2 regions of the Candidatus Pelagibacter sp. PS_17 genome follow, and region 2 is predicted to be linked to the other one. Evidence: riboswitches for the same ligand, from Rfam matches in the RefSeq annotation. Region 2 holds a riboswitch; the other holds the start of a gene.

Region 1 (15,215 bases), 140 kb from region 2:
ATAAAGTTCATAACCAGATTGCTTTAATTTATCTGCAAAATTTTTAGTTAATTGAGAAACACTTTCTGCAATTTTTTTAATTCCTTGTGGACCATGATAGACCGCATAAGCTGCAGAAACTATTGCCAATAATGCTTGTGCAGTACAAATATTACTTGTAGCTTTGTCTCTTCTTATATGTTGCTCTCTTGTTTGAAGGGCAAGTCTATATGCTTTTTTCCCATGTCTATCTACTGACACACCTACTATTCTGCCTGGCATTGATCTTTTATATTCATCTTTTGTAGCAAAAAATGCAGCATGGGGACCACCATAACCCATTGGAATTCCGAAACGTTGTGAGCTACCGACAGCAATATCGGCACCTAACTCAGCAGGTGTTTTTAGTTTAGCGAGTGCTAACAAATCACATGCTAAAACTGCTTTTCCATTAAATTTATGTATTTTACTAATAGCCTCACTTGGGTCTTTAATATCTCCAAGAGTTCCTGGATATTGAATGATACCACATATAATATTTTCTTTAATATCTTTATCTTCGTCACCAACTATTATTTCTAGGCCTAAAGGTTCAGCTCTTGTTTTAATCACATCAATTGTTTGAGGATGACAATTTTTTGAAACAAAAACTTTTTTAGATTCAGACTTAGATATTCTATAACTCAATCCCATAGCTTCCGCTGCAGCTGTTCCTTCATCTAAAAGAGAGGCATTAGCGATATCCATTCCAGTAAAGTCAATTATCATTTGTTGAAAATTTAATAACATTTCCAATCTGCCTTGTGCTACTTCTGGCTGATAAGGGGTATAAGAAGTATACCATCCTGGATTTTCTAAAATATTTCTAAGTATTACATAGGGAGTATAAGTTCCATAATAACCCATTCCTATAAAGCTAGAATAAATCTTATTTTTTTTAGAAATATCTTTTAATTTTCTAAGTGCTTTATATTCAGAATTTGGATCACCAATATCCAAATCATCTTTAAGAAGAATTTTTTCTGGTACAGTATCTTTTATTAAATCATCAAGATTTTGGTATCCCAACTCTTTAAGCATAACATTTTGTTCATCAATAGATGGACCTATATGTCTTTGTATAAAATCTTTTTGAGCATTCTTTAACATTTAACTACCACTTTCTTTTGAAAATTTTTCGTATTCTTCTTTATTCATTAATGAATCCATTTCAGACTTATCAGTAATTTTTAATTTAAAAAACCATGCTTCATTTTCTGGATCAGAATTAACTTTTGCAGGATCGTCAACAATGGCTTGGTTATTTTCGATAATTTCTCCAGATACAGGAGTATAAATATCACTTGCAGCCTTTGTAGATTCTACAACTCCAGCATTGCCATCTTTAACTACAGAAGATCCTATTTCTGGTAACTCTACGAAAACTATATCTCCTAGCATTTCGGTTGCATGTTGTGTAATTCCTACAACAGCAGTGTCTCCATCTAACTTTATCCACTCGTGTTCTTTAGAATATTTTACTTCACTCATTTACTAGCTCCTTTCACATAACTTTTTTTATAAAATGGCAAATTACTTATAATTGCCGGATATTTTTTTCCTCTCACTTCTAAAAAAACCTTAGTATCAATTTTAGAAAATGAATTTTCTACATAACCCATTGCAACTGGGGCCTGAACGCTGGGTCCAAAAGTTCCACTTGTAATTTCCCCAATATTTTTATCATCCTCACTAAATATTGAAGTTTTTTCACGTGCTATAATTCTTCCTTCTGGCTTAATACCTACGCGGATTTTGCTTACTCCTTTCTCGATTTGAGATTTAATTTTTTCACATCCAATAAACCCACCCTCAAGAATTCTATTTTTTGATATCGCCCATTTTAAATTTGCTTCTACTGGGCTTTTATTAATATCCATGTCATGACCATACAAACAAAGTCCCGCCTCTAGTCTCAAGGTATCTCTGGCACCTAATCCAATTAAATTAGCCCCTTCATCTATGAGTTTTTGCACAAACGCTTCTGCGTTCTCATTTTTGATAGATATCTCAAATCCATCTTCGCCGGTATAACCTGATCTTGTGATATAAATATCCTCTTTAAGATAATTAAACGTATCACCATTCATAAATTTTAGATCTGATACTCCATTGATTATCTTTTCTAATATTTGGACTGCTTTAGGGCCTTGAATTGCTATAAGCGATAGCTCTTCACTTAAAATCATTTCATACTTATCTTCTAACAATTTAGTTAAAAGTTTAAAATCTGTATTCTTACAAGCAGCATTTAATACAATGTTAAAACCACCTTCAACTTTTGTGATAATCAAATCATCATAAATTCCTGCTTCATCATTCATTAAAAAACTATATTTGGATTGATTTAATTTAGCCTTACTCAATTCAGCTGGAAAAATTTTTTCAAGATCTTTTGCCAACTTATCATCTCCTTTAATGAATAACTGACCCATATGGGACACATCAAAAATACCTGCATTTTCTCTTGTACTTTTGTGTTCCTCAATAATTCCTTTAGAATATTGAATTGGCATTTGATACCCAGCAAATGGAACAAACTTAGCTCCATGCTTTTGATGTAAACTGTAAAGTGCGGTTTTTAAAATATCCATATTAACTTACTGTACCCATCTGTATGTTTGCCTGAGAGTTTTATTCCGTCGGCGAGAACTTAATCTCTTTCCAGAGTTAATATGTTACGGTCCTTTTGCCTGAGAGATTCCTGGGTGGTTGCTCCTTCGGCGCTACGATTGTTTGTAGTCTCTCCCGTATATAAGAATAATCTACCAGATATGTAACAGAGTCAATTAATAATTTTTTCTTTTTTATTTGAAAAAAGTAGTGAGTAAAATTGCAATAATACTGCAAAAAGAATTACTCCTCCTCCGATTAAAGTAAATAAAGAAGGTCGTTCAGCTGCAAATAAAAAGGCCCACATTGGCCCCAACACAGATTCGGATAACATGATTATACCAACCATTGCAGATGGTGTACTACGTGCACCCATAGTTATAAATATAAAACCAAATCCTACTTGAAAAAAACCTGCTGTAAAACCTAAAAATATATCATGTGAAGAAATCATAAGCTTCTCAGATAATAAAAATCCAATAAAGCATGAACTCACACCAGCTATAAATTGAGCTGGCACCATGTCAACTGTAGGAAATTTTCTAACAATTATAATTAAGACTGCAAATGTAATTGGCATGCTAAAAGCCGCTAAGTTTCCAGACATCTCTCCTGGTGATAAAGAATTACCTACCATTAATAGGACACCCGTAATTGCTAAAATAATTGAAGCTAAAGTAATAGATGAAATTGTTTCTTTTAAAAATAAATAACCAAATATTGCTAAAAAGAGTATTTGCGTCGAAATAATAAAATTAGTATTGGCAACAGTTGTATTATACATCGCAAAGACGTACCCACAAAAACCAAATGATAAAATAACTCCGCCAATAAGTCCTGGTAAACCTGAATCGTAAAACGCTTTAAATAATTTTTTTTTATAAGTAATTATTAAAAAAAGTAAGACTGTAAGCGAAAAAAATAAAGATCTCCAAAATAATATTTGCCATAATGTTGATCCTTCAAATGATTTAACAATTAAGCCTCCAAAGCTTAAGCAGCAAGCTCCCATAAAAACTAATATAGGACCTGGAATTTTATTAATTACATTCATTTAAATATTTATTTGTATCTTCTGTGTATGCTTTAAATATATTCTGAGCTTCTTCAAGACTTACTTCCTTAAAATTTATAATAGTGCCTGGTGTCAATTGACCTACTCGATCTAAGTCTGCTGAAATAACAACACCTATTTTGGGATATCCACCTATAGTTCCGTGATCAGACAACATAACAATAGGGTTTCCATCAGCAGGTACTTGTATTACTCCTTTTACAAGACCTTCAGATTTTATATTAGAGCTAACAATGTTTTCTAACTTGGGACCACTTAGTCTAATACCCATTCTATCTGCTAATTTAGTAACTGAAAATTCTTTGTTAAAAAAATTATTTTGAGCCTCTGTTGAAAAATAATCAAAATTAGTACCCTTAATAACTCTAATTATATTATCTGGAACTTCTTTATAATTAATTTCTGTTTCTTCAATTTTTTTAAAATCTGAATTTTTTATAAAAATTTTATCTTTTATAGAATATTTTTTTCCATTATTTGGACCAACATTTGCCTTGGTATTTATAGAATAACTATTCCAAGTTTTGTTCAATTCTAAACCCCCTCTAATTGATAAATATCCATAAGCAGTATTTTTTGTTGATATTAAATCAATTTGATCTTCGTCTTCTAAAATATAGTTTTTATAACAAACACCATTTTCAATGTTTGAATTTTTTCTAATTATCTTGAAAAGCACATCCCCAGTAACACTAAGATTAATTTTCCCATTTTTTAATTTTAGAAGTGGACCCTGATAAGCAAATTCAATAACAGCTTCATCTAAATTATTACCAACTAACTTATTGCTTAGTTTATAATTTCTTTGATCAATTGCCCCACTTACAGTAATACCCACATAATACATGTGATTTCTTCCTCTATCCTGAATGGTTGTGTTAACTCCTGATCTTATAATTTCAAAATATGAATTACTCATTCCAGTCTAGATACTCCTCCTTAGAAATTTGATAAAAGATCACTTTGTTACCTGGTTTAATTAAGGTTGGATCTAATAAATTTGATTTATCAAAAACCTTTTTTGGTGTGTTGCCGATAATATTCCAGCCACCAGGGCTTTCAAAAGTGTAAATATTTGTAAATTGTTCGGTTATGGCCACAGAGCCTTTTGGAACTTTTACTCTTGGCGTTTCCAATCTATCGCATCTGATACCTTTATTAATATCTCCTAGAAAAGGCATGCCAGCAATAAATCCTGTCATGTAGCAAAAATATTCCTTACCAAAATATAGTTCTAATATTTTATCTTTATCTATATTCAATTTTTTAGTTAGCCTCAAAAAATCTAGTCCATACTCATCATCACAACAAACTGGTATTCTAATTTTTTGATTATTATCTTTAATATCTCTACTAATAGTTAAACCTTCTATAAAATTTTTGATTTTTTTATAATTGGTTATAGATAAATCAAAATTAATGATTAATTTATTATAAGAAGGTGTTAAATTAATTATTCCTTCAATTTTTTTATCTTTTATTAATTTTGATATATGGTGAAAATAATCTATGACATTTGCATTTATTTTTTCATTAACCTCTGAGCCAAAATCACAATATACTGCCGCATCACCAAGATTTGATATATTTTTAACCATGCCATGTTATACTAGAGAGTAAAGAGTATGGAAATTAATATCAATTGTGATTTAGGAGAAAAATCTAAGTTTCATTCTATCGAGAATGATCCAGAATTACTCAATATTGTAAATTCTGCCAACATTGCATGTGGTTACCATGCAGGTGATGAACAAACAATGGAGATGGTTATTCAAATTTCAAAAAGAAATGGTGTTAGCTTGGGTGCCCATCCATCATTTAAAGATCCTGAAAACTTTGGAAGAAAAAGAATGAATTTAAGTTCCTTAGAAATAAAAAAACTAATTTTCGACCAATATGAAATATTACAAAAAATTGCTCAGAAATATAATGAAAATGTTACTCATATTAAACCCCATGGGGCTCTTAATAATATGGCTTGTGAAGACCTGGAATTAGCCACAACTCTAGCTGTGGCCATTAAAGAGATTAATAAAGATATTATTTATCTGGTACCAACGGGTTCACAAATGGAAGTTGCTGCTAAGAAAAATGGTTTGAAAATAGCTTGTGAAATTTTTGCAGATAGAAATTATGAAGATAATGGAAATTTAATTTCTAGAAGTAAACCAAACGCTTTAATCACTGACCCTCAATTAGCAAAAAACCATGTGTTGAACATGGTTAAAAATCAGGCAATAAATTGTCTCAGTGGTAAACAGATACCTTGTGAGATTGACTCGGTTTGTATACATGGTGATAATGAAAGCTCATTGGCAACTGCAAAATCTATCAGAGATAATTTAGTTGATAATGGCTTAGAACTAAAACCTTTAAATAAAATGGATAAATTTAATTAAAATATGAAAAAACTTATTTATACTTTACTAATAATTATAGCACTCACTAATAATTTATTTGCAGCAGGAAGTAGCAGTGATAGCGATTCTACTCCTAAAGCTTCAGACTACACAAAAGCAAAAAATTTAATTAACTCAGCTAAGAAATATGAAAAAAAAGGAAAAATTGACAAAGCACAAGAAAGATATGCTAAAGCACAAAAGCTTCTTTTAAAATCCAATGATGAAAAACCACTGCAGGCAGATACTTTAAATTATTTAGGTTTTACTACTAGAAAACTTGGAGATTTTGAAGGAGGTGAAAAATTTTACTTACAAGGCCTAGAAATTGAACCTAATCATAATGGAATAAATGAATACCTTGGTGAGCTTTATGTGGTTACAAACCGAATAGATATGGCTAAAGAAAGGTTAGAAGTTTTAAAAACTTGTAATTGTGAAGAATATGAGGAGCTAAAAGAAATTATCGACGGTTCAAAGAAGTCTAAATATTAAAACATTGAATTAAAATAATTATTTAATATTATAAAAAAATCTTGATCGAAGAATTCATAATTTTAACCCAAATCATCTTTATTGATATCATCTTAGCTGCTGATAATGCTATTATTATTGGATTAATTGCTGCTAACTTTGTACCAAAAAATAGAAAGCAAATAATTCTCTGGGGTGTAGCTGGAGCTTTAGTTTTTAAAATTATTTTTGCTCTTTTTGCTACTTACTTATTTGAATTTTATTATATTAAAATTTTAGGTGGACTACTTCTAATTTGGATTGTTAATGATTTAAGGAAAGATTTAGTTGAAATGAAAAATAAGATTAAATCACCAGTAAAAAAATCAACAGAACCTTCATTTGTAAAAAGTATTTATAAAGTTTTATTTGCAGATATTACAATAAGTTTTGATAACGTTATCGGGGTAGTTGGTGCTGCAAAAGGTCATTTTGGCTTCATGATATTTGGCCTTGTTTTATCTGTAGTATTAACTGGAGCATTAGCTACTTATTTAGCTAATTATATTCAAAAAAACTTATGGATAGCCTATGTAGGGTTAGGTTTTATTTTAATTGTAGCTCTTCAATTAATAATTGGTGGTTTAAATGATTATGGCGTCTTATCAATTAACGAAACATTCAAACAATATTTTTAATTTAGTATGAATGTTTTTTAGTAGGAAACTTACTTCTTATTACATCTTTCTTAAACTTTAGTGCAGCATCATTTATTTGTTTTTCAATATTTGAATACCTTTTCACAAATCTAGCTTTAATTTTATTCAGACCTATCAAGTCGTCAGTAACTAAAACTTGACCATCACAATGTACTGATGCCCCAATTCCAATTGTAGGAACTTTAACAGTTTTAGTAATTTCTTTTGCTAATGAGCTTTCAACACACTCTAAAACTATTGAAAATACACCAGCATCTTCTAAAAGTTTAGAATCTCTTAAAATAATTTTTCTTTCTGTTATTTCTTTTCCTTTAAATTTAAAATTTGTTGCAGATTGTGGCAGAACACCAAGATGTCCCATCACAGGAATTTTATTCTTAATTAAAGTTTTAATTATTTGAATTACTTTTTTACCCCCCTCAAGCTTGATTGCATCACACTTCGTTTTAGAGATTATTTTTTTTGCATTACTTAAGGCTTCTTTTGAGTTACGGTAAGTGTTATGAGGCATGTCTACTACCATTAAACTTTTTTTAACACCCATTCTTACACTTTTAGAATGTTCAATCATCATATCCAGTGTCACTTTTTTTGTAGAAGAAAAGCTATAAAGAACAGAGCCAAGGGAGTCGCCTACCAATACAAGGTCACAGTGTCTATCTATTATTGATGCTATATTTTTAGAGTAAGCAGTAAGACTTATAATTTTAGTTTTATTTTTTTTTTTAATAAAGTTTAAGATTTTTTTATTCATTTTTTACCAAACACCTTCATTTTTCATTGAGGCCCAAGGTTCTTTAATTTCTAAATTACCCTCTTGTAAGATTTCTATAGAAATATTGTCTGGAGATCTGACAAATGCCATATGACCATCTCTAGGTGGTCTATTAATTGTATATCCCATATCTTGAAGTCTCTCACAAGTTTGATAAATATTTTCAACACGGTATGCTAAGTGACCAAAATTACGAGATCCATCACCTAACTCATCACCATCCCAATTGTAGGTTAGCTCTAGTTCGGCTTTTTCATCGCCAGGTGCTGCTAGAAAAATTAAGGTAAATCTACCTTGCTCATTTTCCATTCTTCTAGTTTCAATTAAACCTAATCCCTTACAGTAGAAATCTAATGATTTTTCCACGTCTGAGATTCTGATCATGGTGTGTAAATATTTCATAATATTATGTACTCTATAGTAAAGTATTACTCTAATTCAATGGTACTAGGTGGTTTTGAAGTAACATCATAAACAACTCTGTTTATACCTCTAATATTATTAATAATTTGATTAGAGATTGATTGCATAAAACCTTTAGGAAAATCAAAAAAATCAGCAGTCATTCCATCTTCAGAGGTAATTGCTCTTAACAAACAAATATGTTCGTAAGTTCGATTATCACCCATAACACCCACAGTTTTTACTGGTAGGAGTGCAGCATATGCTTGCCAAATTTTATCATATAACCCATGCTCTCTTAAAGCTTTTATAAAATAGAAATCAGCCTCTTTTAAAATTTTAATTTTTTCATTGGTTATAATACCGGGCATTCTAATAGCTAGACCAGGACCGGGAAATGGATGTCTAGAGATTATGTCATTAGATAAATTAAGTTCTAATCCTAATTTTCTAACTTCATCTTTAAATAAAAATTTAAGAGGTTCTACTAATTTTAATTTCATTCTTTTAGGAAGGCCCCCTACATTATGATGTGATTTTATTTTTGAAGTTTGACTACCAGTCACAGATTTACTTTCAATTAAGTCTGGATAAAGAGTGCCCTGAGCAAGAAATTTAACATTCTTAATTCTATTAGCATATCTTTCAAATATTTTAATAAATAGATTACCAATGATTTTTCGTTTTTTTTCAGGATCAGATACATTTGTTAATTTTCTAATAAATTCTTTTTCTGCATTAACATAAATCAAATTAATTTTTAATTTTTTCTTAAAAGTATTAACTACTTGTATTTCTTCATTTTTTCTTAAAAGGCCATTATTAACAAAAATACAAGTTAAATTTTTTCCAATTGCTTTGCTTAATAATTGTGCAACCACACTACTATCCACACCACCCGACAATCCACAAATTACTTTGTTGTCACCTACTTGGTCTTTAATTTCATTAATTAATTTTAATTTTTGATCTTTTGATGACCAGTTTTTTTTAATTTTACAAATAAGAAAAACAAAATTTCTTAATAAAATTTTACCTTTATTAGTGTGTGTTACTTCAGGGTGAAATTGTACACCATAAAAATTTTCTTTAATATTTTCAATAATTGTTAATTTAGAGTTTTTTGTAGAAGCTATAATTTTAAAATTTTTTGGCATCTTTGATACTTGATCAGCATGGCTCATCCAAACATCACTTCTATTATTTTTATTAAAAAAATTCTTAGTTAAAGTACTATTGGATACTTTGTTTATAGTGGCTAAACCAAATTCTCTATGTTTTGATTTTTTAACTTTGCCACCTAATAGTTTTGACAATATCTGATGTCCAAAACATATACCCAGGATTGGAATTCCAAGTTTTAATATCTTCTTATCAAATTTAAATTTATCATTTTCATAAACATTAAGAGGTCCACCAGACAGTATTATTCCAGCAATATTATCTTTTGTAATTTGAGCTATTTTTATTTTTTTATGACTTACAATTTCTGAAAAAACCCCTAATTCCCTTACTCTTCTTGCAATTAATTGTGTAAATTGAGAACCAAAATCGATTATTAAGATTTTACTTAAATTATTACTAAGACTCATTTTTAGGTTCCAAATTCTTTAAGGATTCTAAAATAGAATTTTTCTTATCACACAATTTATTGCAAATTTTTGAAAAATTATCTGCTAGTTCTTTTACTTTGGAATAATTAGATCTTTTTAACTCTATTTCCATAAGCATGTAGTTTGCTTCTTCATTTTTTGGATCAAGTAATAACACTGTATCTATATTTTTTTGTTCTTCTCTTTTGTTCTCTTCAAAATTATAAATTTTTGCTAAATACAAATATGAATCTTTGTCCTTAGGGTTAAAAACAATACTTCTTTGAAATAAAAATTTAGATTCTTCATATTTTTGTTCATCGTATTTATTTTTTCCTTCTTCAAAAAAGTTATTTTCTGCAAAAGAAGAGCTTCCAAAATTTAAAATTAAAAACAGGACAATTATTAATTTATTTATTGTTTTCATTAATACTTACTCTCATTTTTAACTTGATCAACGTTATGAACCATACTTTCATAAAAACCCGCCTTAGTTATTTTTACAAAATTTGGTTTATTTTTAAGGTTTGGTACTTTTTTTGCACCTAGATATCCCATAGATGATTTTAATCCTCCAATTAATTTATAAATAATACTTTTAACATCACCTTTATATTTCACAAAACCTTCTACTCCTTCTGGAACATATTTAGATATATCTTTTTGTTTGGTTTGAAAATATCTATCAGCTGATCCTTTATTCATCGCACCAACTGATCCCATTCCTCTAAAACTTTTAAATAACTTACCATTTTTTTTAATTAGTTTTCCAGGTGTTTCTAAGCTTCCTGCAAACAAAGATCCAATCATTATAGCATCGGCACCTGCTGACAATGCTTTAGCTAAATCACCTGAATATTTAATTCCACCATCTGAAATTATTTTTACTTTATTGTTTTTAACACCTTTTTTAACTGCAAGGATCGCACTTAATTGTGGTACACCAATGCCTGCGACTAGCCTAGTTGTACAAATTGATCCTGGCCCTATTCCAACTTTAATAATATCTACTCCTAATTTTATTAAAAATTTTGCTGCTTCAGCTGTTGCAATATTTCCAGCACATAGAGTTGTTTTGTTTGTTTTTAATTTTTTTATAGCTTTAATAATTTCAGCTACTTTTTTGCTATGTCCATGAGCTGTATCCACAACAATTAAATCAACTTTTTCTTTTAAAATTGCTTTTGCTCTTTTAAGTTCTAAAGGACCAGCTCCAACTGCCGCACCAACTAATAAGTTTAATTTTTTAACTTTTTTAATTTCTTCAACTTGTTTTTTAATATCCAAATTTCTATGAATTACACCAATGCCTCCTGCTTTAGCTATTGCTATAGCCATTTTACTCTCAGTAACTGTATCCATTGCAGAGGATAATAAAGGTATTTTTAATGTTAAATTAGATGATAATTTAGTGCTGGTATCAACTTCAGAAGGTAAAACTTCTGAGTATTTTGGTGCCATTGTAACATCGTCAAAAGTGAGAGCTTCTTTTATAGGATCCATAATCATTTATATATGATTCCCCTCAAAAAAAAAGTCCCTATCTTAAGATTTTACAAATAATAAAACTTTCCTTAGATTCTTTTCTGCTAGACTTGGGTTTAAACACCTTCACTTCTTTAAATAATTTTTTGCCCAAAGCAACAATTTCGTTAAATGATGAGCCTAGAAAAATCTTAGAGACAAATCGTCCTTCTTTAACCAACATTTCTTTGGAAAAATTCATAGCCTCCATTGCAAGTTCACCAGTATAAATTGCATCTATATCTTTTATACCCGTTGTATTTACAGCCATATCAGAGACAACAACATCCACTTTTGATTTGAATAAAGCTTTTATTTTTTCTTGAGATTCTAAATCAGTAAAATCACCTTTGATTTGGATTGTATTCTCAATTTCTTCCATACCTTTTAAGTCGATTGAAACCAACCTTCCACTTTTTACTGTTCTTGAAATATATTGAGACCAGCTACCAGGTGATGCCCCTAAATCGATTACAGATATTCCATTTTTAAATATCTTAAATTTTTCATCTATTTCTATTAATTTATATGCTGATCTGGCTCGATACCCGTCTACCTGAGATTGTCTAACATAAATATCTCTTTTTTGTTTATTAATCCAGTTTTTAGAAATTCTATTTTTTTTCAATTAATGACCAAACCTTAAGCTTTTTGATAAAATTTTACCCTCTAAAGTTTTTATATCTATCTTTACTTCTCTATGTAATCTCATGTCTTTATCTCCATCCCAAATCCCAGATGCAAGATGTATTATACCCAGTTTATGATTGGGCAAGTAAGGCTCCACAAAGCTTTTTTCTTTTTCATTAAATTTTGGTAAAAGATTACTAACTAACCAATTGCAATTATGAGGTAGGAACTCTGTTTCTAAATCGTCAATGTAAACTGACATGTTAATAGCCAATTGTTCTGAACCAAAAATATTTCCAGCTTTAAGTGTTTGTTCTAAATTTTTTTGCCAAGTCGTCCAGCCAACTGAATTTTTTTCTAAAGAAAAAACACCAATATTAATATGTGGGGCAAAAGCAAGCTTCCGCGCTTTATCTATTCCAATTTTTGACTTTATTGCATGTTTAAAATTTTGAGATTTAATTATTGCTAATTGTCCAAATATCCATTTAACTTTGGACATTATTTTATATCCTGGTGTAAAGGTTTGAGTAATTCCTAATTTTCCATCTTCACAGGCCTTAAAATAAAGCTCTATTGAATTCCAATCCCCTACCCAAGCGTCACAATCTATCCATAAGAATTTTTCATAACTAGGAAAATATTTTGGTAAGAAAGCTCTAGATACCTGACTCTTTAACCATTCTCTTCCTTTAACTTTAAATGCTGGAACATCAATATCCCATTCGGCTGATTTAATTTCGTCTACTTTTTTAGATAATATATCTCTTTGTTGCTCGGATAAACCTGCATCTAGAATGCAAATTGCTGTATCTTTGCTTTGTTCAAAACTTTTAATAGAATCGACCAATTCATTAAGTAATTCAAAGTAATTTGAGTCTGCCAGAGATACAATTACATTTTTTTTCATCTATAGAATGTCTTCAAGGTCTTCTTTAGTGTCACTTTCACCATTTAAAATTTTCTGTTTATAAATTTTTTGATAACTAAAGTAACCAATCGGTATTAAGCAAATATAGATTAATCCACAAATTACCAAAACTTTAAATGTGTATATTAACAAAAGTCCAAAAAATAAAACAACACCAAACAATGCAAAAATTGTCAAGTGACGAGGAATAGAAATTTTTTTAAATGCAAATGTAGGTACTTTACTGATCAATAAAAATGATATCAAAATAAACAGTATTGGTACTACTATATCGTAATTAATTTTGACTAAATTTATTTCGCTTAGACTTAATATTAAAGGCATCAATACCAAAATTCCACCTGCAGGTGACGGCACACCCTCAAAGTAATTATCTTTCCATGATGGCTCAGAGTTTGAACTTACATTAAATCTTGCAAGTCTAAGGGCAACACAAACTACAAAAATCATTGTGAGTAACCAGCCAAATTTACCTAAATTATTTAAAGACCAAAAATACATTATAAAAGCTGGAGCTACTCCAAAGCTAATTAAATCTGCTAATGAGTCTAATTCTTTTCCAACTAAAGAAGTTCCTTTTAACATCCTTGCAACTCTGCCATCTAATGCATCAAAAATTGCGGCAAAAATAATAGCTATAATAGATAATTCAAACTTTTCATCTAATGCAAATTTAATGGAACTTAATCCAATACACACATTTATTAATGTCAGTGCATTAGGCAAAAGCATTCTAGCTTTTTTATCTGATACTATTTTAAAATTATTTTTTGGTTGTTCCATAAGCTACTTTTTAGCTAATAGTGTTTCACCAGCAATTGTTTTTTGTCCAACTTTAACTAACGGTTCATAATTCTCAAAATAAACGTCCGCTCTACTTCCAAATCTAATCATACCAATTCTTTCACCTTGTTGTAATTGTTGATCCTTTGAAGATTCGCAAACAATTCTTCTGGCAATTAAACCGGCGATTTGAACAACTATTATTTCTTCGCCATGAGTATTTGTTATCTTGTAATAGTTTCTTTCATTGTCTTCACTTGCTTTATCAAGTGATGCATTTAAAAATTTTCCAGGCTTATAAAGTATTTCTGAAATTTTACCTTCACAAGGAGTTCGATTTACGTGACAATCAAATACGTTCATAAAGATACTAATCTTAGTAAATTTTCTATCTTCTAAACCTAATTCTTTTGGACCATCTACTTCATGGACCATCAAAACTTCACCGTCAGCAGGACTGGTTAGATAGTTTTCATCATTTATTGAAATTCGCTCTGGATCTCTAAAAAAATAATAAACCCATATCGATAATACTAGACCAATTAATCCTAGAAAAGTGCTCAGGACATATAAAAATATTGTTACAATGATAGCTATCGCTAAAAATTTGTAACCTTCAGAATGAATTTTTGGGAAAATTTTCTCTAACATAAGCTTCTATTTGATAATTTTTTATTAATATGTATATAAAGCACTAAATTACAATTACTAATATATATTATTCATTTATGGCTAAAATAAAGGTTAAAAATCCAGTTGTTGAACTAGACGGTGATGAGATGACTAGAGTCATTTGGGAATTCATCAAAAGTAAACTGATTTTGCCTTATTTAGATTTGGATATTAAATACTACGATCTTGGTATGAAAAGTCGTGACGATACCGATGATCAAATAACAATAGATTCTGCTAACGCAATTAAAGAACATAGTGTTGGTATAAAATGTGCAACAATTACTCCGGATGAAGCACGAGTTGAAGAGTTTAAATTAAAAAAAATGTGGAGATCTCCAAACGGAACGATACGAAATATTCTTGGAGGTACAGTTTTTAGAGAGCCTATAATTTGTAAAAATATTCCAAAACTTGTTCCAACTTGGACAGACCCCTTAATTATTGGAAGACATGCTTTTGGCGATCAATATAGAGCAACAGATTTTAAAGTACCCGGTAAAGGTAAAATGGAAATAAAATGGACCGCAGAAGATGGCAGTGATGAAATTAAATATGAGGTCTTTAACTTTCCTGGACCAGGAATTGCTTTATCGATGTACAATTTAGATAAATCTATAGAAGACTTT
Region 2 (15,215 bases):
CTCTCAAGTTAAAAAACGGCGCACACTAGCTTCATATATAAATTGTAAGAATACAATCCATACGATTTTGAAGTGTGTACGACAAATTTTGGTAACCTTAACCGTCCACACTTCTCTTCTTAAATTTTTACTTTTTAAATAGCTAATTGAGTCTAAAACGCCCAATAATCCTCACTAATCTATTGAGTAAACAATAATTTTACTGAGAAAGTGTGCTGCTTATAAGCTAAAATAAAAGTAAATCAAGCATTTAGCATTTAAATAAATGCTCAAATATATCAATAAATACTAGGTTTTTTTTGATTTTTAGTCATTACTAAATTAATAATTCAAAGTTCAAGATGATATTTAGTTCAAATAAAATAATAAAAATAATAAAAAAAAACATTGAGATTGCTTTTCTTTTCTTGCTGTTGTTAATTACGATTTCAAGCACCAGTATTTATAACGAAAAAAAATTATTAATAGATGAAAACTACAAAAATTTAATAAATAATATTTATTTCCAAAAAAGTATTAACCAAATTTTTGACAATCTAGTTCCAAGATATAAAAATATTGATCACAAAATTTCTAATGGTGAAACCTTTGATAAAATTTTGAATAATTATTCAATACCAAATGAAGAAATTAATCAGATCAAAAAAAAATTAAATTCGGATTATAATATAAATAATCTTCAGCCAAATCTTGAAATAAAAATTACTATTGACCAATCAAATAATAAAAAAATTACTTCTTTTTTATTTCCAGTTTCTAGAACAGAAAAAATTCAATTAACAAGAAATCTAGATAATAACCTTTTTGAAAAAAAAACAATTATTACAAATTTAAATAAAAAAATTGTTTTTAAGGAAGGGAAAATTACACAAAGTTTATATAAAACAGCTATTAATTTGAAAGTTCAGCCAAATTTGATTATTGAGTTTGCAAGAATTTATGGATTCCAAGTTGATTTTCAAAGAGATATTAGAAAAAATGATAATTTTCAAATCATGTATGAAGTGTTTGAAGATGATGATGGTAAAATATTTGAAACAGGTAATATAATTTTTGCAGATCTAAGGCTAAGTGGAAAAAATAATGCATTATATTATTTTGAAAAAAAAGGAAGTGAAGGACACTATGATGAAAATGGTAAGAGTGTTGAAAAAGCATTGATGAAAACTCCTATTAATGGTGCAAGACTTTCTTCTGCTTTTGGCATGAGAAAACATCCTATAGATGGTTTTAATAAAATGCATAGAGGAACTGACTTTGCAGCCCCAATGGGCACTCCTATTATGGCATCTGGAAGTGGACTGATAACTAGAGCAAGATGGTGTGGTGGTGGTGGGAATTGTATTAAAATAAAACATAATTCAACTTATGAAACTATTTATGCTCATATGAAAAATTTTGCTAGAGGAATAAAAGAGGGAATAAGAGTAAAACAGGGTCAGATAATTGGTTATGTCGGGTCGACTGGAAAATCTACAGGTCCACATCTACACTATGAGGTAGTTGTAAATGGAAAAAAAGTTAACTCTCAAAAATTAAAGTTGCCTTCTGGCAAAACTCTTAAAGGAAAAGAAAGAGAAATATTTGAGGTAGAAAAAATTAAATTAGATGTTTTAAAATCAGAATTAATTATTGGATAAAATTAACTAGCAGCGACTTTCTTTTCAACCACTTTTTTATCTACACTTTTTACAACTTTTTTAACTTCAGGTTCAGTTACTTCTTTTTTAACCGTTTCAGCTTCAGTTTTAATAGTTTCTTCAACCTTTTTGTCTGAACCCGCTGGCTTAATAATTGCAGTTGCAGATGAATTTACTCTAGCCATTCTAAGGCTTTCTTGCTCGTTTTGGACTCTTGTAAAGTGATCCGCATGTTGAAAATAATTTTCAGATAAAATTTTATCTTCATTAGCTAAAGCCTCTCTCGCTAAATCATTGTATTTTTCAATAAGTTTAACGGCATTATGATTATTTCTACCTGGAACTTTTCTTTGAAAATTATCATTATTAGAAAATTTTGACCCTTCATTATTGCTTCTAAATGGAGGTCTTCTATTATTATTGCTTCTAAATGGAGGTCTTCTATTGTTATTACTGTTATTACTTCTAAATGTTACCATAATATTTTCAATTTAAATTTTAGTGCTGATTATACAGCGATCATTGTTGCCATAATCTTTTATGGCTTTGTTAACGTAAAAACCTTCTTCTTTTAATATTTTTATAACTTTATTTTTTTGATTAAAACCAATCTCTAAAATAAATTTACCATTTTTCTTAATCAGATTATTTGTCTTATTGATTACTTTTCTGATTTTTGAAAAACCATCAAACCCACCACTTAAAGCTAACTTTGGCTCAAAATTAACTACATCTTTTTCCAAATATTTTAAACTTAACTGTTCAATATATGGAGGGTTCGAAACAATGACATCATATTTGCCATTATTAAAATTGTCAACACTTGAGTGAAAAAACTTTACTCGATTAGTTAAGTTTAGTTGTTTTGCGTTAAATTTGCTTACATTTATACTTTTTTTAGAAATATCTATTCCAGTTCCATAAAAATTAGATCTCTCTTTTAATATAGATAAAAGAATGCATCCAGATCCAGTTCCAATATCAAGAATTTGTAGTTGATCATCTTTTGAATAAATTTTTAAAACCTGTTCTATTATTAGTTCACTATCAGGTCTTGGAATTAGCACATCTTTATTGACAAAAAATTCATCTTTCCAAAACTCTTTTTTATTTATTAAATAAGCAATTGGTTCACCTTTTTTTCTTCTATCAATTAAATTTTTAAATTTTCCTAATTGCTCTGAGTTCAAAACTTCTTTAGGATTTAAAATAATATGCTTTTTATCTCTTTTAATCGAGTTGGATAATAATATCTCACTATCAAGTTGAGGATTAGCTATCTTATTTTTTTGCAGGATTTTGATCCCTTCATTCAGAATGTTTTCTATATTCATTTTAATTAAGATTGCTCAATTTTTCTTCTTGTGCTTGCAGCGTTAAGCTTTCTACCATTTCATCAAAGGCTTCACCTTCTAAAAAAGCTTCAAGTTTGTGTAAGGTTAGATTAATACGATGGTCTGTTACTCTTCCTTGTGGAAAATTATATGTTCTAATTCTTTCAGAGCGGTCTCCAGTTCCTATTTTGCTTTTTCTATCCTCTGATCTTTCCCCTTCTATTCTTGATCTTTCTAATTCATAAAGTCTTGATCTTAAAATTAACATCCCTTTTGCTTTATTTTTGTGTTGTGATTTTTGATCTTGTTGAGATACAGATAATCCTGTTGGAATATGAGTAATCCTCACAGCACTATCAGTTGTATTAACAGATTGTCCACCTGGACCACCAGCTCTAAACACATCAATTCTTAAGTCTGAATCATTTATTTTTATATCAACCTCTTCTGCTTCTGGTAGTACGGCCACAGTTGCTGCAGAAGTGTGAACTCTCCCTTGAGTTTCTGTATCTGGAACTCTTTGAACGCGATGAACTCCACTTTCATACTTTAATGTTGAATAAATATTTTTCCCCCTAATTGATGCAATAACTTCTTTCAGCCCCCCCGCCTCACTCTGAGACATACTTATTAATTCTAATTCCCATTTTTTTTGATGACTAACTTTTTCATACATCTTAAAGAGATCCGCAGCAAATAAACTTGCCTCCAATCCTCCTGTGCCTGCTCTAATTTCTATAATTGCATTTTTTTTATCTGCTTCATCTTTTGGTAATAAAAATAGTTTTAATTTTTTTTCTATAGTTTCGTTTTCTAATTTTAAATCTTTTAATTCTACTTCAGCCATTTCTTTAAACTCATTATCACTACTAGAATCGCTTAATATTTTTTCTAGATCTTTTTTTTCTCCCTCATAAGAAAAATATTTTCTAGCATCATCAATTACCTCGTTTAAATCCGAGTATTCTTTTGATTTTTCAGCAAAAAGTTTTTTATCCACTTCACCTGATGATAATTCTTTCTCTAAAACAGAATGCTTAGATATTAAATCTTCAATAGTTTTTAGAGGTATCATTGTATTTATAATTTTTTATCAAGTTCAGCAGCTTTTTTTTCAACTTCACTTACAACTCTTGATATTATATCTTCTGATAAAACTTTTTCACTTTGAATGCCAGATAAATAAAGCATATTATTACCCTTACCGCCTCCAGTAATTCCTATATCTGTCATCGCTGCTTCTCCAGGTCCATTAACTACACAGCCAATAATCGATAATGTTAAAGGGGTTTTGATGTGAGAAAGTTTATCTTCTAATATTTTTACCGTATCAATTACTTGGAATGCTTGTCTTGCACATGATGGACAAGATATAATTTTTACACCTCTATTTCTTAAATTAAGTGACTTTAATATTTCATTACCAATTTTAATTTCTTTAACAGGATCATCAGACAAAGAAATTCTTATAGTATCACCTATTCCATCCATTAAAAGTGAGCCAAGACCTATTGATGACTTAACACTACCCGATACAAAACCTCCAGCTTCTGTGATCCCTAGGTGTAATGGATAATCTGTAACTTTTGATAGTTGACGATACGCTGCAATAGATAAAAATATATCTGAAGATTTTACACTTATCTTAAAATTAAAAAAATCTTGATCTTCTAAAATCTTAATATTCCTTTGTGCGCTTTCAACTAAAGCTTCTGGGCATGGCTCTTTATATTTTTCTAAAATATCTTTTTCAAGAGAGCCAGCGTTAACACCTATTCTAATAGAACAATCATTATTTTTAGCAGCACTAAGTACATCGTGTATTTTTAATTTATCACCAATATTTCCTGGATTAATTCTTAAACATTTTGCTCCATTTTCAGCTGCCTCTATTGCTCTTTTATAATGAAAATGAATATCAGCAATTATTGGAACAGATACATGTTTTGTAATTTCTTTAAGAGCTAATGAAGACTCTTCATCTGGGCAAGAAACTCTAACCAAATCTGCACCCTCTTCATGAATATCATTAATTTGTTTTATTGTGGCCTGAATATCGGTTGTTAAGGTATTGGTCATTGATTGAACAGAAATAGGATTGTCACCACCTATTTTTACATCACCAACATTTATTACTTTTGTTTTTTTTCTATGAATGTCTCTAAATGGTCTTAAGCTCATAAGTTAATCTAACTTAAATTCTTTGTGAAGCACTGCTACTGCTTTTTTTATCTGTTTATTTGAAATTAAAACTGAAATTTTAATTTCAGAAGTTGAAATAACCATTATGTTAATCTTTTTTGAAGCCAAAGCTTGGAACATTCTATAGGTAATTCCTGGTGTTGTAATCATACCCACACCAATAATAGATACTTTTGAAACATTATTGTCATACGTAAGTTTTCTAAATGAAATTCTTTTATTTTGTTTAATTATTTTTTCTGTTTTTTTTACATCCTCAGATTTAATTGTAAAAGTTAAGTCTGTTTCTTTTCCATTTAAAGAAATATTTTGAACTACCATATCAACATTAATTTGATTAAGTGATAATGGTTTAAAAACAGCAGCTGCTACTCCTGGTCTGTCCTTAACACCTACAATCGTAACTTTAGAATCATTTTTTGTAGAAGTAATTCCAGTTATTATTTGATTACTGAAGGTTTTTTTTGTACCAGTTATTAATGTGCCTTTCTTTTTTTGAAATGAAGATTTAACTGAAAAATTAATATTATTTAGTTTTGCATCTTGCACAGATGTAGGTTGCATAACCTTTGCGCCTAATGATGCCATCTCTAACATTTCATCGTAGGAAATTTTATGAATTTTCTTGGCTTTAGAATGATTTCTTGGATCTGTAGTATAAACACCATCTACATCAGTGTAGATATCACACGCATCAGTATTAAAAAATTTTGCAAGCATTATTGCTGATGCATCAGTTCCACCTCTGCCCAGTGTTGTAAGTCTATTTTCTGAGTTAATGCCTTGAAAACCAGTTATGATAGGTATTCCACCTGATTTCATGAAACTAAGTATTTTTCCTTTATTGATTTTGCTAATTCTTGAAGAGCTATAAGGTCCTTCTGTAATAATTGGTAGCTGCCAAGACATCCATGATCTAGCTTTAAAACCAAGGTGTTTTAATCTACCAGCAATTAATGCACAAGTTGCTTGCTCTCCTGTTGCTAACAAAACATCATATTCTGCTGCATCAAAGGTATTACTTAATTCTTTTGTTTTTTTTATTAATTCATTGGTTGTGCCACTCATTGCAGATGAAACCACAATGACACCCATTTTCTTCTTTTTGTAAGAGGAAATAATTTTTGCTACGCTCTTTATTCTATCTATACTTCCAACGGAGGTTCCACCGAACTTTAATACAACAGTTTTCATTGATAATTTTGTAATTTATATTTGATAAAATACATCTTAATTGTTATGTCCACAAGTTATCTATTATGAATTCAATAAATAAAAAAGAAATTGACAAATTTTCCAAAATTGCTGAAGAATGGTGGGATCCTAATGGTAAATTCAAACCATTGCATAATTTTAATCCAATAAGAATTAGATATATAAAAGAAAATATTATCAAAGATTTTAAAATTAGATCATCTGATAAGCCGTTAAAAAATATTAAATTACTTGATATTGGTTGTGGTGGAGGGTTATTATCTGAACCAATGTGCAGACTAGGAGCAAGTGTTGTTGGCATTGATGCATCAAAGAAAAATATTGAAGTTGCAAAATTTCATGCAAAAAAAAATAAACTTAAGATTGACTATAAAGTTGCATCTCCAGAGATGTTAAAAGATAAAAAAAAATTTGATGTAATTTTGAACATGGAAATAGTTGAACATGTTAATGATATAGACTTTTTTATTAAAGAAAGTTCAAAATTATTGAAAAAAAATGGAATAATGTTTATCGCAACCCTTAACAAAACATTAAAATCTTATGTATTTGCAATAGTGGGTGCTGAATATATTTTAAAATGGCTTCCAATTGGAACACATGATTGGGAAAAATTTGTTAAACCAAGTGAGCTAATAGATATAAGTAAAAAAAACAATCTATCTCTTAAAAAATTAGATGGAATGAATTTTAATATATTAGATAATAGCTGGAAAGTAACAAATGATACTTCTGTTAATTATATTACAAAATTTATAAAAAATTAGTTCGTAGTATCTTTTATCCAAGGCAGTATTTCTGCTTTTATACCCTCTTCCTTTAATTCGTTAAGATCTTTTTTTGTTGCGGTACCATAAATACCTTTAGCTTTTTTTTTGTCTTTATAATGTAGAGACCTTGCCTCATAAGCAAAATTTTCTCCCACATATTCAAAATTTTTTTTTATAAATTCTTGATATTTATAAATTGTTTTTTTTATTTCTTTATATTTTTCACTGGATGAATCAATCTCTGTTAAAATATTTTTTGAAGTACTCACATTAGGAGACATCAAGCCCTTTCCAACATTTAAAGAATTACAAAAATGACAATTTAAGAATTTTTTCTTTTTAAGTTTTTCATATTCCTTAGACGATGAAAACCAACTATCAAAAGTAGTTTCACAATCTTTACATATGAGCTTGTATTTGATCATGGTTTATAGTTAATAATTAATAAAGTTAATTCAATATCAAATTAGCTTCTATAATCAGCATTAATCTCAATATATTTTTTTGTTAAATCCATTGTGTAAGCAGTAAAACTTTTTGATCCCATATTTAAATTTACTGAAATATCTATTGATTGACTTTTCATATAGTTAGCCACTTCATTTTCTTTGTAATATTTAAAAATTTGTCCTTTTTCTATAATCTTAATACCACCAAAGTTTATTGCTAATTTTTTTAAATCTATTTTCACTCCAGATTTTCCTATGGCCATTATTATTCTACCCCAATTTGGATCTTCTCCTGCGATGGCTGTTTTAACAAGATTTGAATTCGCAATAGAAAAAGCTATTACTCTTGCTTCTTTCTCACTTTTTGATTTAGCTATATTGATTGTAATAAATTTAGTAGCTCCTTCACCATCCTTAACCACTCTTTTTGACAAATTTAATAATACTGAATGCAGTGCTTTATCAAAACTAAATATCTTTTTATCATTAATATTATTAATGATTGGGTTTTTTACTTTTCCTGTTGAAAAAATAGAAACCATATCATTTGTACTAGTATCGCCATCACAACTGATTGCATTAAAGGTTGTATTAATATTTTTCTTTAATAGTTTTTTTAAAACATCGTTTGAAAGATCTGCATCAGTGAAAACGTAACCTAATGTGGTCGCCATGTTTGGAAAAATCATTCCTGATCCTTTGGCAATTCCATAGATCTTAACTTTTTTATTTCCTATTTTGCATTCCTCCATGGTAATTTTTGGCTGTAGGTCTGTTGTCATTATGCCTAATGCAGCTTTCATCCAGGTAAATTTATTTTGTGTATATTTAATTTTTTTGATTAATTCTGGAATATTCTTTTTAATTTTTTCAGTTGGATATTTTTCTCCAATTGTTCCTGTGCATCCAAAAAGAACTTGATTTGATGATATCTTCTTTGGAAAATCTTCATCTTCAGTTTGTTTTTTTGTTAATTGTAATGCTGCTTCTTCTGCTATTTCTTTTAAACCTTGGTAACCATCTGATCCTGTAAATGCATTAGCATTTCTAGTATTAATAATCAGAGAGCTTATTTTTTTACTTTTAATATTTAAATTCCACTTAATGTTCTCTGAAACTATTTTTGATTGTGTATAAACAGACGCATAGTTTGCCCCGTCTCTAAAATAAAACATAACCAAATCATCCCTAGGTTTGCTGTATAAATTTGCACAAACTGTGGATATTGAAACTCCATCTAGATGTTCTAAATCTTGAAAGTCACTATTTTTTGACTTTAAATTTAGTGAGTTTATAAAGTTTTTAACGTTTATTGGCATGTGTTTAAAATATTTATTTAATACTTATATTAAAAGTTATAATTAATTATATACCAGAAAATTAAATGCTTAATCCCTTAAATTTTATCACAAAGTTTATTAAATCTAGCAATCAAAAAGAGCTCGATAGAATAAACAAAATAGTTGTAAAAGTTAACTCCTTGGAAGCATCTGTTAAAAACCTTAGTGACGAAGACTTTCCTAAAAAAACTACAGAATTGAAAGATAGACTTAAAAATGGTGAAAATTTAAACACTCTATTGCCTGAAGCTTTTGCACTTGTGAGAGAGGCTTCTAAGAGAACAAGAAATGAGAGGCATCATGATGTTCAAATACTTGGAGGTGTTGTGCTTCACGAGGGCAAAATTGCAGAAATGAGAACTGGTGAAGGTAAAACTTTAACAATAAGTCTTGCAGCTTATTTAAATGCTCTGACAGAAAAAGGAGTGCATATAGTTACTGTAAATGACTATCTTGCAAAAAGAGACTCTCAAGAAATGGGGGAGATATATAAATTTTTAGGATTAACCTTTGGTTTTATAAATAATGACCAAGATGATTTTGAAAGAAAAAAAAATTATAATTTTGATATTACATATGCAACTAATAGTGAATTAGGGTTTGATTATCTTAGAGATAATATGAAATTTTCAAAAGAACAAATGGTTCAAAGAGGACATGTTTATACTATTGTTGATGAAATAGATTCTTGTTTAATTGATGAGGCTAGAACGCCACTTGTAATATCGGGAGCTGCTGAAGACAAAACAGAACAATATCTTGCAATTGACAAACTTATAAAAAGATTATTACCAGAACATTATGAGATTGATGAAAAAGATAAAAATATATTGCTTACGAATGAGGGAATAAATAATGTGGAAAAAATATTCTCTGATGCTGGAATTCTAAAAAATAATAACTTTTATGACCCTGAAAACTTAAGTTTAGTTCATCATGTAAATCAATCTTTAAGAGCTCATCATCTATTTGAAAAAGGAAGAGACTATATTGTTAAAGATGAAACATTAAAAATTATTGACGAACTTACTGGTAGAATATTAGAGGGAAGAAGATTTGGAGATGGCCTACACCAAGCACTTGAAGCCAAAGAAAGAATAGATGTTCAAGCTGAAAATCAAACTCTAGCATCGATAACTTATCAAAATTACTTCAAACTTTATAATAAAATTTCAGGATGTACTGGAACTGCAGCAACTGAATCTCAGGAGTTTTATGAAATATATAATTTAATTGTGGTTATCATTCCTACAAATAAAGAAATGATTAGAAAAGATTGGAATGATCAAATTTTTAGAACTGAAGAAGAAAAAAATAAAGCCATCATTGAAAAAGTTCTAGAGTGTCACAAGCAAGGTCAGCCTATATTGGTTTTCACTTCTAGCATTAATAAATCAGAAATTTATTCAAAATTACTTAATGATGAAAAAATTAAACATGTAGTTTTAAATGCAAAAAATCATGAAAATGAAGCTGAAATCATTGCAAATGCTGGAAAAATGAATTCAGTTATAATCACAACAAGTATCTCGGGTAGAGGTGTTGATATCCAGTTAGGTGGAAAAAAAGGAAGTCAACCTGATGATGAACTTTTAGAAAATAAAAATAAAATAAAATCACTCGGTGGACTATTTGTTATTGGTACAGAAAGAATGGAATCTAGAAGAGTTGATAACCAAGCCAGAGGAAGAGCTGGTAGACAGGGCGATGAAGGAAGTTCAATTTTTTATGTTAGTTTAGAAGATGACTTAATGAGAATTTTTGGTTCAGAATCTATGAATAATATTCTTCAAAAATTAGGCTTAAAAGATGGAGAAAGTATTGATCACCCCTGGATTAATAAAGCACTTGAAAGGGCACAACAAAAAGTTGAGGCTAGAAATTTTGATATAAGAAAAAATTTATTAAAATTTGATGACGTGTTAAATGATCAAAGACATGTAATATTTTCACAAAGAAACGGTGTGATGAATAGTGAAAAAGTTTTTGATTATTCAGATGAATTCTTATCTGAAATTATTAGTCATCTAATCAGCTTAAAAACACAGAAACTATCAACAACTAAAAATAATGAATTTAATAATCAGTTAAAAACTTTACTAGGAAAAAGTGTTGATGATAATGAATTTAAAAATGTTACTGAATTAAAAGATGAAGAGTTCAAAAATAAAATTAATTCTAAATTTTTAGAAGCAAGAAATGAAAGAATTAAAATGTTGGATGAAGAAAAAGCAAAAGAAGTTGAAAAAAGAATTTTTCTTCAGTGTATAGATTTAAACTGGAAGTCACATATTCAATATCTTGAACAACTAAGACAAGTTATTGGCCTAAGATCTTATGGTCAAAGAGATCCATTAGTTGAGTATAAAAAAGAAGCCTTTTTTCTTTTCGAAAACTTATTGAATAAATTGAAAATGGATTTTGTTACAATTTTAATAAATTTAAAAATAGTTCAAGAACCTAGTGAAAGTATTTCAAGACCATTAAAAAAAGAAACATCTAACGATCCAAAATGTTTACTAATAAAAAGAAAAAATGAAAAAATTTCAAGAAATGAGAAATGTGAAGCTACAGGTAAAAAGTTTAAAAACTGTTGTGGGGCCTTATAAAGAAAATATAAAATAGCCCAATAAAACTATTACTCCAAATAAAACTGCTAAATTTAACTTTGATTTAAAGAAGTTTTTAATAAATAAATTAACCTTACTCTCTTTCATGCTGAGTGTACTTAGATCGTCTAGTTGATTTACGAAACCTTTAGATCTTCCAATAGTTAAAAATTTATTTTTTCTATGATTAAAAATTTCTTCTCCACTCATGTTAAAAAATTCATTCAAATTTTTTTCAATCGATTTTCTTACGTTATCTAATATTAGGTCTCTATCTCTGTGGGCACCACCAATTGGCTCTGGAATAATTTCATCAATTACTTTTAGTTCTAAAAGGTCTTTTGAAGACAATTTCATAGCTTTTGCTGCTTCTAAAGTTCTTTTAGGGTCTCTCCATAAAATGGTGGCACAGCCCTCTGGAGATATTACTGAGTAAATTGCATTTTCTAACATGATTACCTTGTTAGATGAAGCAAGTGCTATTGCCCCTCCTGATCCACCTTCTCCAATAACAATTGCAAGAGTTGGGACGTTTAAAGACATGCAGCACTCAATTGATTTTGCAATTGCCTCTGCTTGACCTCTTTCTTCTGCTCCTACACCAGGGTAGGCTCCGGGTGTGTCTATAAAAGAAATTATCGGAATGTTAAATTTATTTGCTAATTTCATTAATCTAATTGTTTTTCTGTAACCTTCAGGTCTCATCATTCCAAAATTTCTTTCAATTCTACTTTCAAGGCTGTCCCCTTTTTCTTGACCAATAACTAAGACAGATTTTTCATCAAATTTTGCAAATCCTGCTAATACGGATTTGTCTTCTCCATAATATCTATCACCTGACAATGGGATAAAATCCTCAAATAAATTATCGATAAAAAATTTTGCTTTAGGTCTGTCTTCATGTCTTGCAACTAGAGTCGTTTGCCAGGGGTCTAAGTTAGAGTAAATCTCTTGTAGCTTATTATCTATCTCTTTTTGAGACTCAGATATTTTTTTGGTATCTACTTCCGAAAGACCATCTTGATTATAAGGGTCTTTAAGTTTGTCTATTTCTATCTCTAAATTTTTAATATCTGTTTCAAAATTTAAATAATTTTTCATATGATTGTTTAATTATTAATTAATTGAGAAAAAAGGCAATAAAATGTTTTAAATAATTTATATTTGACATAATTCTATTAAAGGGTACTCTTAATTGATATCGGGAGAGACTATTAGATAATAGCGCCGAAGGAGCAACCACCCCGGAAACTCTCAGGCAAATGGACCGATAACAAACATAACACTCTGGAAAGAGATTTATCTCGCCGATGGAGCAAAACTCTCAGGCAAAAATACAGATGGGGTAAAATGGGTGCTATGAAAGAACAATATACAAAAATACACAATCTATCAGTTTCTAATAAATTGCTTAACTTCGTTAATGAAGAATTGCTTAAAGATACAAATATTTCTTCTGAAAAATTCTGGGAAGGCTTCGACCAAGTAGTTCATGAGCTAGCCCCAAAAAATAAAGAGCTATTAAAAATAAGAGAAGATTTACAAAAAAAAATAGACGATTGGCATATTGCTAATAAAGGTAATGAAATTAATCTTGAAGAGTATAAAAAATTTTTAAAAGAAATTGATTATTTAAAAGAAGTAGGCCCTGATTTTAAGATCAAAACAAATAATGTTGATGAAGAAATAACTAGTATTGCTGGACCTCAATTAGTAGTTCCAATCATGAATGAAAGGTATGCACTGAATGCAGCTAATGCTAGATGGATGAGTTTATATGACAGTTTATATGGTACAGATGTAATCGATCAATCTGAGGATAGTGCCACTCAAAGATACGATCCTTTAAGAGGAGAAATGGTTATAAAATATGGAAGAGACTTTTTAGAAAAATATTTTCCTCTAGAAAATTTTGAATGGCATAATATTACAGGCTTTAAAATTGATAATGGCTCTTTAACAGTATTAAAAGATAGTAATAAATCATCTTTAAAAAATAAAGATAAATATATTGGTCATAGAGGAGAGGCCAATGATCCATCAGCAATAATTTTAAAAAATAATAATCTTCATATAGAAATAATTATAGACCCAAATGCTTTTAGCGCTCAACAAGATCCTGCTAAAATTAGTGATATTATTGTTGAAGCTGCAGTTTCAACTATTTGTGATAATGAAGATAGTGTTGCTGCAGTAGATGCTGATGACAAAGTTATTTGTTATCGTAATTGGCTTGGACTTATGAAAGGTGATTTGAAATCAACTTTTGAAAAAAATGGAAAGACTTATGAGCGTAAATTAAATCCCGACAGAAGTTATGTTTCTAAAGATGGAAAAGGATTAAAGCTACATGGAAGAAGTTTATTATTGGTAAGGAATGTTGGACACCTTATGACTAACTCAGCAATCACTTTAAAAGATGGTTCTGAAATACCAGAAGGTATTATGGATGCCTTTATAACTTCAGCAGCTTGCCTTCATGATATTAAAAAAAAAGGTAATTCTAGAACTGGTTCCATTTATATTGTTAAACCAAAAATGCATGGCCCTGATGAAACCTCATTTACTGATTTAATTTTTACTAAAGTTGAAGAAGTTTTAGGATTGGAAAAATACACTTGTAAAATTGGAATTATGGATGAAGAGAGAAGAACCTCATCAAATTTAAAAGAGTGTATTAGAACACTGCAAAATAGAGTATTTTTTATTAATACTGGTTTTTTAGATCGTACTGGTGATGAAATGCATACTTCAATGGAAGCTGGTCCTATGATTAAAAAAGGAGACATGAAATCTTCTAAATGGATTGGGGCATATGAAAATAACAATGTAGACATAGGTCTTCAATGTGGTCTTTCTGGTAAGGCTCAAATTGGCAAAGGAATGTGGGCTATGCCGGACAAAATGAAAGAGATGATGGAACAAAAAACTGGGCATCTAAATGCTGGTGCAAATTGTGCTTGGGTTCCCTCACCTACAGCGGCAGCTCTTCATGCTCTTCATTATCATGAAATAAATATTTTTGAGAAACAGAAAGAAATTCAAAAAAGAGAATCTGCAAAACTGGATGATTTGTTAACAATTCCTGTAGCAGACAGACCAAACTGGTCAATGGAAGAAATTAACTCCGAAATTTCCAATTCTGCACAAACTCTTTTAGGGTATGTCGTCAGATGGATAGATCATGGAGTTGGCTGTTCAAAGGTACCTGATATTAATAATGTTGGTTTGATGGAGGATAGAGCCACTTTAAGAATTTCTTCTCAACATATAGCTAATTGGATACATCACGATATTTGTACAAAATCACAAGTTATGGAAGTAATGAAAAAAATGGCAAAAATTGTTGATGATCAAAATAAAAATGATGGTGCCTATACTCGCTCCGGAAGAGGAAGCTACGAAATGATGTCTGAAAATTTTGAGCAATCAATTGCTTTTAAGACAGCTTGTGATTTAATCTTTAAAGGTAAAGAGCAACCTTCGGGTTACACAGAACCGTTATTACATCTAAATCGATTAATAAAGAAATCTAGTCAGAATTAGTTTTAATTCCAGTTCTGTTTTTAAAAGCTGAATATAAAGTTCCATCATCGAGACTTTCTATTTCACCACCAACAGGAAGTCCTTGAGCAAGTTTTGTAACCTTAGTAGAA

The links. A riboswitch is a leader RNA that binds a small molecule or an ion and turns the genes downstream of it on or off. The one in region 2 is predicted to bind glycine.
Region 1: it holds a riboswitch for glycine, as region 2 does, so the genes downstream of both, gcvT (glycine cleavage system aminomethyltransferase GcvT) here and AC5SML_RS00560 (malate synthase G) in region 2, are expected to answer to the same signal.

The regions. Positions count from the first base shown of each region.
Region 1 covers NZ_CM182073.1:242,274-257,488, reverse strand. The annotation lists gene gcvP (aminomethyl-transferring glycine dehydrogenase) at 1-1,128, opposite strand, end outside; gene gcvH (glycine cleavage system protein GcvH) at 1,129-1,509, opposite strand; gene gcvT (glycine cleavage system aminomethyltransferase GcvT) at 1,506-2,612, opposite strand; glycine riboswitch at 2,690-2,779, opposite strand; gene AC5SML_RS01370 (DMT family transporter) at 2,804-3,685, opposite strand; gene AC5SML_RS01365 (5-oxoprolinase subunit C family protein) at 3,672-4,625, opposite strand; gene AC5SML_RS01360 (5-oxoprolinase subunit B family protein) at 4,618-5,304, opposite strand; gene AC5SML_RS01355 (5-oxoprolinase subunit PxpA) at 5,332-6,105, shown strand; gene AC5SML_RS01350 (tetratricopeptide repeat protein) at 6,109-6,600, shown strand; gene AC5SML_RS01345 (YjbE family putative metal transport protein) at 6,642-7,256, shown strand; gene panB (3-methyl-2-oxobutanoate hydroxymethyltransferase) at 7,258-8,031, opposite strand; gene AC5SML_RS01335 (VOC family protein) at 8,035-8,454, opposite strand; gene guaA (glutamine-hydrolyzing GMP synthase) at 8,481-10,046, opposite strand; gene AC5SML_RS01325 (tetratricopeptide repeat protein) at 10,036-10,473, opposite strand; gene guaB (IMP dehydrogenase) at 10,473-11,549, opposite strand; gene AC5SML_RS01315 (RlmE family RNA methyltransferase) at 11,587-12,198, opposite strand; gene AC5SML_RS01310 (glycosyltransferase) at 12,199-13,110, opposite strand; gene pssA (CDP-diacylglycerol--serine O-phosphatidyltransferase) at 13,111-13,914, opposite strand; gene AC5SML_RS01300 (phosphatidylserine decarboxylase) at 13,918-14,565, opposite strand; gene AC5SML_RS01295 (NADP-dependent isocitrate dehydrogenase) at 14,643-15,215, shown strand, end outside.
Region 2 covers NZ_CM182073.1:101,865-117,079, reverse strand. The annotation lists rRNA gene AC5SML_RS00620 (16S ribosomal RNA) at 1-11, opposite strand, end outside; gene AC5SML_RS00615 (M23 family metallopeptidase) at 342-1,640, shown strand; gene AC5SML_RS00610 (DUF4167 domain-containing protein) at 1,643-2,119, opposite strand; gene prmC (peptide chain release factor N(5)-glutamine methyltransferase) at 2,132-2,974, opposite strand; gene prfA (peptide chain release factor 1) at 2,976-4,049, opposite strand; gene ispG (flavodoxin-dependent (E)-4-hydroxy-3-methylbut-2-enyl-diphosphate synthase) at 4,055-5,155, opposite strand; gene AC5SML_RS00590 (aspartate kinase) at 5,159-6,370, opposite strand; gene ubiG (bifunctional 2-polyprenyl-6-hydroxyphenol methylase/3-demethylubiquinol 3-O-methyltransferase UbiG) at 6,436-7,158, shown strand; gene AC5SML_RS00580 (DUF1178 family protein) at 7,155-7,586, opposite strand; gene argJ (bifunctional glutamate N-acetyltransferase/amino-acid acetyltransferase ArgJ) at 7,628-8,929, opposite strand; gene secA (preprotein translocase subunit SecA) at 8,995-11,559, shown strand; gene AC5SML_RS00565 (acetyl-CoA carboxylase carboxyltransferase subunit alpha) at 11,554-12,660, opposite strand; glycine riboswitch at 12,752-12,839, shown strand; gene AC5SML_RS00560 (malate synthase G) at 12,910-15,105, shown strand; gene recR (recombination mediator RecR) at 15,092-15,215, opposite strand, start outside.